2 regions of the Pseudarthrobacter sp. NIBRBAC000502771 genome follow, and region 1 is predicted to be linked to the other one. Evidence: riboswitches for the same ligand, from Rfam matches in the RefSeq annotation. Region 1 holds a riboswitch; the other holds the start of a gene.

Evidence for each region. Region 1 has a riboswitch for S-adenosylmethionine ahead of NIBR502771_RS02385 (cobalamin-independent methionine synthase II family protein). Riboswitches for the same ligand answer to the same signal wherever they lie in the genome.
Region 2: another riboswitch for S-adenosylmethionine. It lies ahead of NIBR502771_RS18980 (bifunctional o-acetylhomoserine/o-acetylserine sulfhydrylase); the one in region 1 lies ahead of NIBR502771_RS02385 (cobalamin-independent methionine synthase II family protein).

What each region holds. Positions count from the first base shown of each region.
Region 1 covers NZ_CP041187.1:501,904-506,312, reverse strand. The annotation lists gene NIBR502771_RS02390 (uracil-DNA glycosylase) at 1-144, opposite strand, end outside; gene NIBR502771_RS02385 (cobalamin-independent methionine synthase II family protein) at 345-1,553, opposite strand; SAM riboswitch class I at 1,567-1,672, opposite strand; gene NIBR502771_RS02380 (M14 family zinc carboxypeptidase) at 1,901-2,965, shown strand; gene NIBR502771_RS02375 (adenylosuccinate synthase) at 3,201-4,409, shown strand, end outside.
Region 2 covers NZ_CP041187.1:4,067,008-4,071,416, forward strand. The annotation lists gene NIBR502771_RS18975 (homoserine O-acetyltransferase) at 1-301, opposite strand, end outside; SAM riboswitch class IV at 314-429, opposite strand; gene NIBR502771_RS18980 (bifunctional o-acetylhomoserine/o-acetylserine sulfhydrylase) at 532-1,854, opposite strand; SAM riboswitch class IV at 1,898-2,013, opposite strand; gene NIBR502771_RS18985 (VOC family protein) at 2,173-2,811, shown strand; gene NIBR502771_RS18990 (HNH endonuclease signature motif containing protein) at 3,123-4,409, shown strand, end outside.

The DNA.
Region 1 (4,409 bases):
GTGCATCGGGTCCACATAGGGCACCACGGTTCCGGGCTTGGCCTCCTGCAGGGAATCACACAGTTCATTGACGGCGGCAACGCTGGGTTCGTAGCGGCGGCTCATGAGCTGTTCGTGGAATGTTTCTGGGGCCAGGGCTGTCATGAAGTGCTGGTTCTCCTGCGGGGATTGATATTGCTTCCACCGGTGAAAATGGGCGCGCGGCGGCGCGGATCATCAACGGCGGTTAGTTGGGGTGGGCCGATTCCTGGTCGGCCTCTGCCAGTTTACCAAGCCCGGGGAAACGAAACGCCGGCCGCCCCTTCCGGTGATGGAAGGCACAGCCGGCGCAGCGGTACGACGGACTACCAGAGGCGGCTGGTGGCGCGGCGAGCACCCTCGCCGAGGGCCTCCAGCTTGGCGAAGGCGATCTGTGGGTGCACCCTGCCGCCCAGGCCGCAGTCGGTGGAGGCAATGACATTTTCGCGGCCCACGACGTCGGCAAAGCGGACAATGCGGTCAGCCACCAGGTCGGGGTGTTCCACCACGTTGGTGGCATGCGACACGACGCCCGGGATGATGACCTTGCCCTCGGGGAGCTTGGTGTCCTCCCATACACGCCATTCGTGTTCGTGGCGGACGTTGGCTGCCTCGAAGGAGTATGCGCCCGCGTTGACCTGCAGCACCGAGCCGATGATGTCGGCGAAAGGGATGTCCGTGGTGTGCGGGCCGTGCCAGGAACCCCAGCAGACATGCAGCCGGATCTGTTCCTGGGGCAGGTCCCGGAGGGCCCAGTTGGTGGCCTCGACGCGCAGCTGGATGAACTTCAGGTAGTCCTCCAGGCTGGGCTCGGGATTGATCTGGTCCCAGCTCTCGGCCAGGGACGGATCGTCGAGCTGCACGGTGAGGCCGGCGTCGACGATGGCCTTGTATTCCTCCCGCATGGCATCGGCACAGGCGTAGACAAGTTCCTCATCGGACTTGTAGTACTCGTTTGCCACGCGGGCGCACGAGCCGGGAGAGAGGGATGCCACGAAGCCGTCCGACAACCCGGCGGCGGCGAGGCCGGTCTTCAGGTTCTTGATGTCCGATGCCACCAGGTCCTGGCCCGTGTAGGTCAGGGGTCCGGCGATCTTGGGCTGGGTCACGCTCTTGCGGTGGGACAGGATGCCCGAGGACGGGTCGTTGTAGGCCTCGTTGAACGCCTGCCGGTCGCGCCTGTCGGGGAAGGAGGTCAGGACAATGTTGCCGGGGGAGGAGCGGTGCACCTGGGCATCGGCCCAGCGGTCCACATTGGTTGGCTCCAGGCCGCCCAGCCGTGCGAAGGAGTAGTTCCACCAGGCGCCATAGTCCACGGAGTTGGCCATCGTGTGCCCGTATTCGCCGTCGTTGGGAATGTCGATCCCGAGGTCCTTCTGGCGCCGGACCACGTCCACCACGGAGGTTTCCAGGAGGTCCAGGAATTCAGGGGTGACGCCGTCGGTTTCCTTGGCGGCATTGGCCGCGATGAGTTCCGGGGTGCGGGGCAACGATCCGGCGTGGGTGACGCGGATGTGGTCGGTGTTCAGGGGCATGCTGGAATCTTCCTTTCCATCGGTCCTGGCAGTAGCACCTTCGGTCCGGCAGGAATCCTGCTGGACCGTGGTTGCTGCGGCGTCATCGAGCCAGGTCTCTCGGCCGCTCCGGATGGTTCACTCTCACTAAATCGGGAGACCCACCTTGGGGCAAGTCCGTGCCGCTTTATGTCGCGGCCCGCTGCCCGGCTGCTTCCCTGCCCTTGCCCGGCGGGCAGCAGCATACTTACAGACTTTGTTCAGCTTGTTGACAGGTTTCGTTAAGCTTGGTTGGCTGAGGTCACATGCCACCGCCGCAACGGAGCTGGCCGGTGGCGCCCCGATGCACTCGAAAGAGGTAACGCACTGTGAAGAAATCCCTGGCAAATTTCAGGACCCTCGCCGCCTCCGGAGCCCTGGCGCTGGCCGTCGTCGCAGGTCCCGCCCCGCTGGCACACGCTGTGGGCGAAGGCCCCAATTACGACGGCAACGGCCAGATCACCACCTCCAAGCTCGCCACGTACGAACAGATGGTCTCGTTCCTGAAGGACCAGGACGCCCGCCAGCCGGCAATGGAGCTGGAGGTCATCGGGCAAACGGTCAAGGGGCGCGACATCCACCTGGTCAAGTACATTTCGGACCCCGCCAAGCCCACCATTCTGTACCTGACCCAGCAGCACGGCAACGAGCAGCTCACCACCGAGGGCGCCATGGAGTTCATCAAGCACCTGGGGGCCGGTAAATCCGCTGACATCCTCAAAGGCGTGAACATCCTGGTGGTGCCCATGCTCAATGCGGACGGGGCCATGGGGGACGTGAACTTCTCCCTGGAAAACTACCTTGCCAAGGGGGACCGCAACCTCACCCGCTACAACGCCGAGGGCGTGGACCTGAACCGCGACCATGTGGCCAAGGTCCAGCCGGAGACCCAGGCGCTGCACAACAACGTCATGCGCAAGTACCGGATCGACTACATGATCGACCTGCACCACCAGGGCACCCGGGCCGAGCGTGACGGCAAGCTGGTATCCGGCTCCATCCTATACCCCACCACCCCCAACGCCGACCCCGCCGTCGTCGAAAAATCAAAGCAGCTTGGCGCCGTGGTCTTCAACAACGTCGACTCCACCGGCTGGGGACACCTGGGCAAGTACCAGGGCGGCAGCGCCGAAACCATCAGCCGAAACGGCATCTCCGTGGAGTACGGCATCGCCACCCTGCTCTTCGAGATGCGCGGCATGTCGGACCACTACCTGGACGGCTATGCTCTCGGGCAGCGCAGCAACGGCTACCTGATCAAGCAGACTGTCACCACGCTGACCTCCACGGCCGCAGCCATCGCGGACGGGTCCATTGCCGACGCCGACACCTCCTTCTGGAACACACTCGCCGAACAGACGTCCCGCCCCGCCGGGGAGGCTGAGGACGAATAGGCGGCACCGCCCGCCGCGGCCTTTTGGCAGAAACGGCCGCGGCGGGCCACAACAGTGGACGAAGTGCCCTATCGGCTAAACTTGGGTGGTAAGAGCCCCGGAACTCTTGCTTCGCTGCGCCGTGCTGCGGCTGTGCGAAGGCCGGTCTGTTCGGGGCATTCTCATGAACGGCGCTGCATCGGCCTGCCACCTGGTGGCCGGGCCCGGGCAGCCCGAACGAATGGGGGAGGATCCCATGCCAGCAATTGTGATCGTAGGAGCCCAGTGGGGCGACGAAGGAAAAGGCAAGGCCACCGACCTGCTGGGCGGCCGTGTTGACTACGTCGTCAAGCCCAACGGCGGCAACAACGCCGGGCACACCGTCGTCGTAGGCGGTGAAAAGTACGAACTCAAGCTTCTGCCGGCCGGCATTCTCAGCCCCAACGCCGTTCCCATCATCGGCAACGGCTGCGTGGTGAACCTGGAGGCCCTCTTCCAGGAAATCGACGGACTCCAGGCGCGTGGCGCCGACACCTCAAAGCTGCGGGTCTCCGCCAACGCCCACCTGGTGGCGCCGTACCACCAGGTGCTGGACAAGGTAACCGAACGCTTCCTGGGCAGCCGGGCCATTGGCACCACCGGCCGCGGCATCGGCCCTGCCTACATGGACAAGGTTGCCCGGCTGGGCATCCGCGTCCAGGATGTCTTTGACGAATCGATCCTCCGCCAGAAGGTGGAAGGCTCGCTGCGGCAGAAGAACGAACTCCTGGTCAAGGTCTACAACCGCCGCGGTGTGGTGGTGGACGAGATCGTGGAGTACTTCCTGTCCTTCGCCGAGCGGCTCCGCCCGCTGGTCATCGACAGCACCCTGGTCCTGAACTCCGCGCTGGATGAGGGCAAGGTAGTCCTGATGGAGGGCGGCCAGGCAACCTTCCTGGACGTGGACCACGGCACCTACCCGTTCGTGACCTCCTCCAACCCCACCGCCGGCGGCGCCTCCGTGGGCTCCGGCATCGGCCCTACCCGGATCTCCCGCTCCATCGGCATCATCAAGGCCTACACCACCCGCGTTGGTGCCGGCCCATTCCCCACGGAACTCTTCGATGAGATGGGCATGTACCTGCAGAAGACCGGCGGCGAATTCGGCGTCAACACCGGACGCCCGCGCCGCTGCGGCTGGTACGACGCCGTCCTGGCGCGGCACGCTTCACGCGTGAACGGCTTCACAGATTACTTCGTGACCAAGCTGGACGTGCTCACCGGCATCGAGCAGATTCCGGTATGTGTCGCCTACGACGTGGACGGTGTCCGGCACGACGAAATGCCCATGACGCAGACCGAGTTCCACCACGCGAAGCCCATCTTCGAGTACTTCGACGGCTGGACCGAGGACATCACCGGAGCCCGGACGCTGGCAGACCTGCCGGAGAACGCGCGCAACTACGTGCTGGCCCTGGAAAAGCTT
Region 2 (4,409 bases), 910 kb from region 1:
CGCCAACGATGTTGATGGACACCACGAAGAAACGGTCCGTGTCCACGGGGGCTCCGGGGCCGGCCAGCTGCTCCCACCAACCTTCTTCGTCGGTGTCGCCGCGGGTCACGTGGGTGCTGCCGGTCAGTGCGTGCTCGATCAGGATGGCGTTGCTGGCGTCCGCGTTGAGCGTGCCCCAGGTTTCGTAGGCCAGGGTGACGTCCGGGAGGTAGCCTCCGGCTTCGAGTTCCAGTCCCCCGATGGAGGCGTAACGGACAATTCCGTGTTCAGGGATGGCGGTTCGGGCGACGGTAACCGTCATGGCAAGACCTCTTCTACGCGCTTGCCCGCCGTCGTCTGACCGGCAGGCCAGGTCCTCACCCGGGGCACCCCACCGCGGATGGAGGGTTGCCGGCCAGCAAGCCGGGGCTGTCACTGGCACTCATGACCTGGTTCGAGTGTACGAAACACCCCCCGCTCCAGGCCAAGAGTATGACTGGTTGTGACTTCCCGGCTTGCCGGCCGGCACGTGCTGCGCCCTCGCGGTTGGGGCTAGGCGCCGGTGGCCTTGGCGGCCCGGAAGCCTGCCTCCAGGTCAGCCAGGATGTCGTCGATGTGCTCCAAACCGACGGAAAGCCGGACCAGGCCCGGGTGAACGCCGGCCACAACCTGCTGCTCCGGCGAAAGCTGGCTGTGCGTGGTCGACGCCGGGTGGATGACCAGGGAGCGCACGTCGCCGATGTTGGCCACGTGGGAGTGCAGCTCCAGTGCGTCGACGAAGCGCTTGCCGGCTTCCGCGCCGCCGGCCAGGTTGAAGGCGACCACGGCGCCCGTTCCCTTTGGCCCGTACTTGCGGCCACGCTCGTACCAGGGGCTGGACGGCAGCCCCGCGTAGGCGACGGATTCGACGTCGTCCCTGGCCTCCAGCCAGCGCGCCACCTCCGTGGCGTTCGCAACGTGGCGCTCCACCCGCAGGCTCAGGGTCTCCAGGCCTTGGGAAATCAGGAACGCGTTGAAGGGCGAGACCGCCGAGCCAAGGTCGCGCAGCAACTGCACCCGGGCCTTGAGGATGTAGGAGAGGTTGGCGCCGAGCGCGCCGCCTTCGCCGAGGTCGCGTGCGTAGACCAGGCCGTTATAGGTGGGGTCCGGGGTGTTGAAGCCGGGGTACCTTTCCGGGTCCTTGCCGAAATCGAACCTGCCGGAATCGACGATGACGCCGGCGATGGCCGAGCCATGGCCGCCCAGGTATTTGGTGGCCGAGTGGATGACGATGTCCGCGCCCCACTCCAATGGGCGGATCAGGTATGGGGTGGAAAGGGTGTTGTCCACGATCAGGGGCACGCCGGCCTGGTGGGCCACTTCGGAGATGCCCTCAATATCAAGGACGTCCTGGCGCGGGTTGGACACCACTTCACCGAAGAAGAGCTTGGTATTGGGCTGCACGGCGTCGCGCCACTGGTCCAGGTTGTCAGGATCAGCCACGAAGGTCACCGAGATGCCGAACTTCTTCAACGTGTGGGCGAACAGGTTGTAGGTTCCGCCGTAAAGACTGGGGCTGGCCACTATATGGTCGCCTGCCTCGGCGATGTTCAGCACAGCGAACGTCTCCGCGGCCTGGCCGGAGCTCAGCAGCAATGCCGCCAGGCCGCCTTCAAGGCTTGCGATCCGTTGCTCGACGGCGTCCTGGGTGGGATTGCCAATGCGGGTGTAGATGGGTGCAAGTTCGGCCAGGGCGAAGCGGTTGGCCGCGCTCTCGGCACTGGGAAACACGAAGGACGTGGTCTGGTAGATGGGAAGGGCGCGGGCTCCGGTGGCGCTGTCGGGCTCCTGGCCGGCATGGATCTGGCGGGTTTCGAAGGACCATCCGTTGGACATCTCAGTCTCCTATGACATGGGCCCGGCATGCTGGGAGCACCACGGGCCGCGCTTGCTCTCCGGCCATTGCCGGACAGCCTGGTCCTCACCCGGGGCACCCCACCGCGGATGGAGGGTTGCCGGCCAGCGAGCCGGGGCTTGGCGCTGGCACTCATGACCTGGACCCAGTCTAGGAACTTCAATCCGGCCCGGACAGCATTGTGACGAACATGGTCTTGGCGCAGGCCCTGGGCATTTGGACAGGGACGGCGGCTACCCAAAATGCCAGTAAGGGTACCCTTAGCTGAGAGCCCGATCACAAAGTGCCAAGATGTTCGCATGCGCATGGATCACGTCTCTTACGCCTGTGAACACGATGGCCTCGCGGCCACTACCGAACGTATTGCAACTGCCCTCGGCGTTGAGGCAGTGAAGGGTGGCGTACACCCCCGCTTCGGAACCCGGAATATGATCATCCCCCTGGCGGGCCACAAGTACCTCGAAGTCGTCGAGGTCCTCGACCACCCGGCGTCGGACAAGGCACCGTTCGGGCAGGCAGTGCGTGCCCGCTCCGCTGCCGGTGGCGGCTGGATGGGCTGGTGCGTCGAAGTGGACGACCTCGCCCCCTTCGAGGAACGCCTGGGCCGCGCTGCCGTGAACGGCAACCGCAAGTTCCCGGACGGCCGCGAGCTGGTCTGGAAGCAAATTGGCATCCTGGGCCTCATCGCCGATCCCCAGGTGCCGTACATGCTCAAGTGGGAGGGCGACCCCTCCCTCCACCCGTCCCACGCGTACGAGAGCAACCTCAAGATGAGCTGCCTGACCATCGCCGGTTCCGCCTCGCGCGTCACCGAGTGGCTCGGTGAGCCCGTGGAGAAGCCGCTCGAGGACGTTGCGGTGGAATGGGTGGCCCCGCACGGTACGCCGGGCATCCTCTCGGTCACCTTTGAGACCGCCAACGGAGCCGTCACCATCTGACCCTTCCCATTCGTCCCGGACCACTCCGGGGAGGTCCCCGGGTTGTGCCCGGGCAAACTTCGGCCGCCATTGGGTGGTGACAACGGCGTCACCACCCAATGGCGGCCGAATCCATTTAAGTGGCTGCCGGGTCGCGTCTTTTTCTACGCCACGCGTGCTCTTTTTCGCACCACACATTTGGGCTGCGACAGGAAACCTTCGCTTCGAAAACGTACGACGACGGCGGCCCGCTTCGGTGCGCCGGCTCACCTGCGCAGGCAGCGGCACCGGTTTGATCTGTAATTGTCAGACCCTCGTTGGATGATGTGGGTATGGGAATCGGCGGTGGTCTTGGGGTGGTGTTGGAGGGTGTTCGTGCCTCTATTGCTGCCCTGGATGCGCTGGAGCGGGAGGACGCTTCCCTGGCTTCCGGTTTGGATGTTGGTTTCGGTCTTGGTGCGGGTGTGGGTGCCGGTGTGGATGTGCTGCAGCGGCGGTATGAGATCCGGCTGGAAAGGCTGGAGCTTACGTCCCGTTTGGAGGCGCAGCTCGCAGCAGTGAAGGCGCAGGACGCCGCCGACGCGGTCGGGTTCCAGGAGGCGATGACCCCGCCGGACGCCTCGATCGAGGACCGCACGTACGCGCAGATGTCGGTGGTGGAGGAGATCGCCGGGGTCCTCACCATCGGCTCCGCCGCAGCAGGCGCGTTGGTGGAGCAGTCCCGCCGGGTCTGTTCCCTACCGCCGGTGTTCGAGGCCCTGTCCACCGGAACCATGTCGTGGCAGCACGCCCGCGTCGTCGCGGACGAAACCGAAGGCCTTGACGCTGTCGGGGCTGCCGGGCTGGTGGCGCACTTCTTCGACCCCGCCGCACCCGATCCGGCCCGGGGTGCCGCGCCCGGTGAACTGGTCCCGTCCCGGTTCCGGGCCAAGATCCGGGGCTGGCGGGAACGCCACCACCCCGAATCAATCCAAAAGCGCCATGTAAAAGGTTTGGCAAACCGGCGGATGGAGTACACCCCGGACCGGGACGGCATGGCCTGGATCTCCCTCTACCTTCCCGGCGATACCGCGTGCGCCATCTGGAACCGGACCACCGCCACCGCCCGCGGCCTCCAAGGCCCCAACGAACCCCGCACGCTCACCCAACTCCGCCCCGACATCGCCGCATCACTGCTGCTCGGCGCCGGCAATGCTCTTGGCGGGGAGAGTGGCGCGGGACCCGCAGGAGTCACCGCCATCGGGAAAGTCCCCACGCCGAGGGCCGACGTCCTGGTCACCGTGCCCGTGTTCTCGCTCCTCGGCCTCACCGACGAACCAGCAATGCTGGACGGCTTCGGCCCGATCCCCGCGTCCATGGCCCGCAAACTCCTCGCCGGTGGCGCGGACTCCTTCTACCGGGTCCTCGTCGACCCGCGGGACGGGGCGCCCCTGGAGATCGGCAGGAAGAACTACCGGCTCACGGGGGCCATCAAACGCTGGATCAGGCTGCGCGATGCCCAATGCACGTTCCCCGGCTGCACCAACAAGACCCCCGACAACGAAACCGACCACCTCACCGCGTGGGAACACGGCGGCACCACCAACGTCAGCAACCTGGCCCAGCTCTGCCGTAAGCAC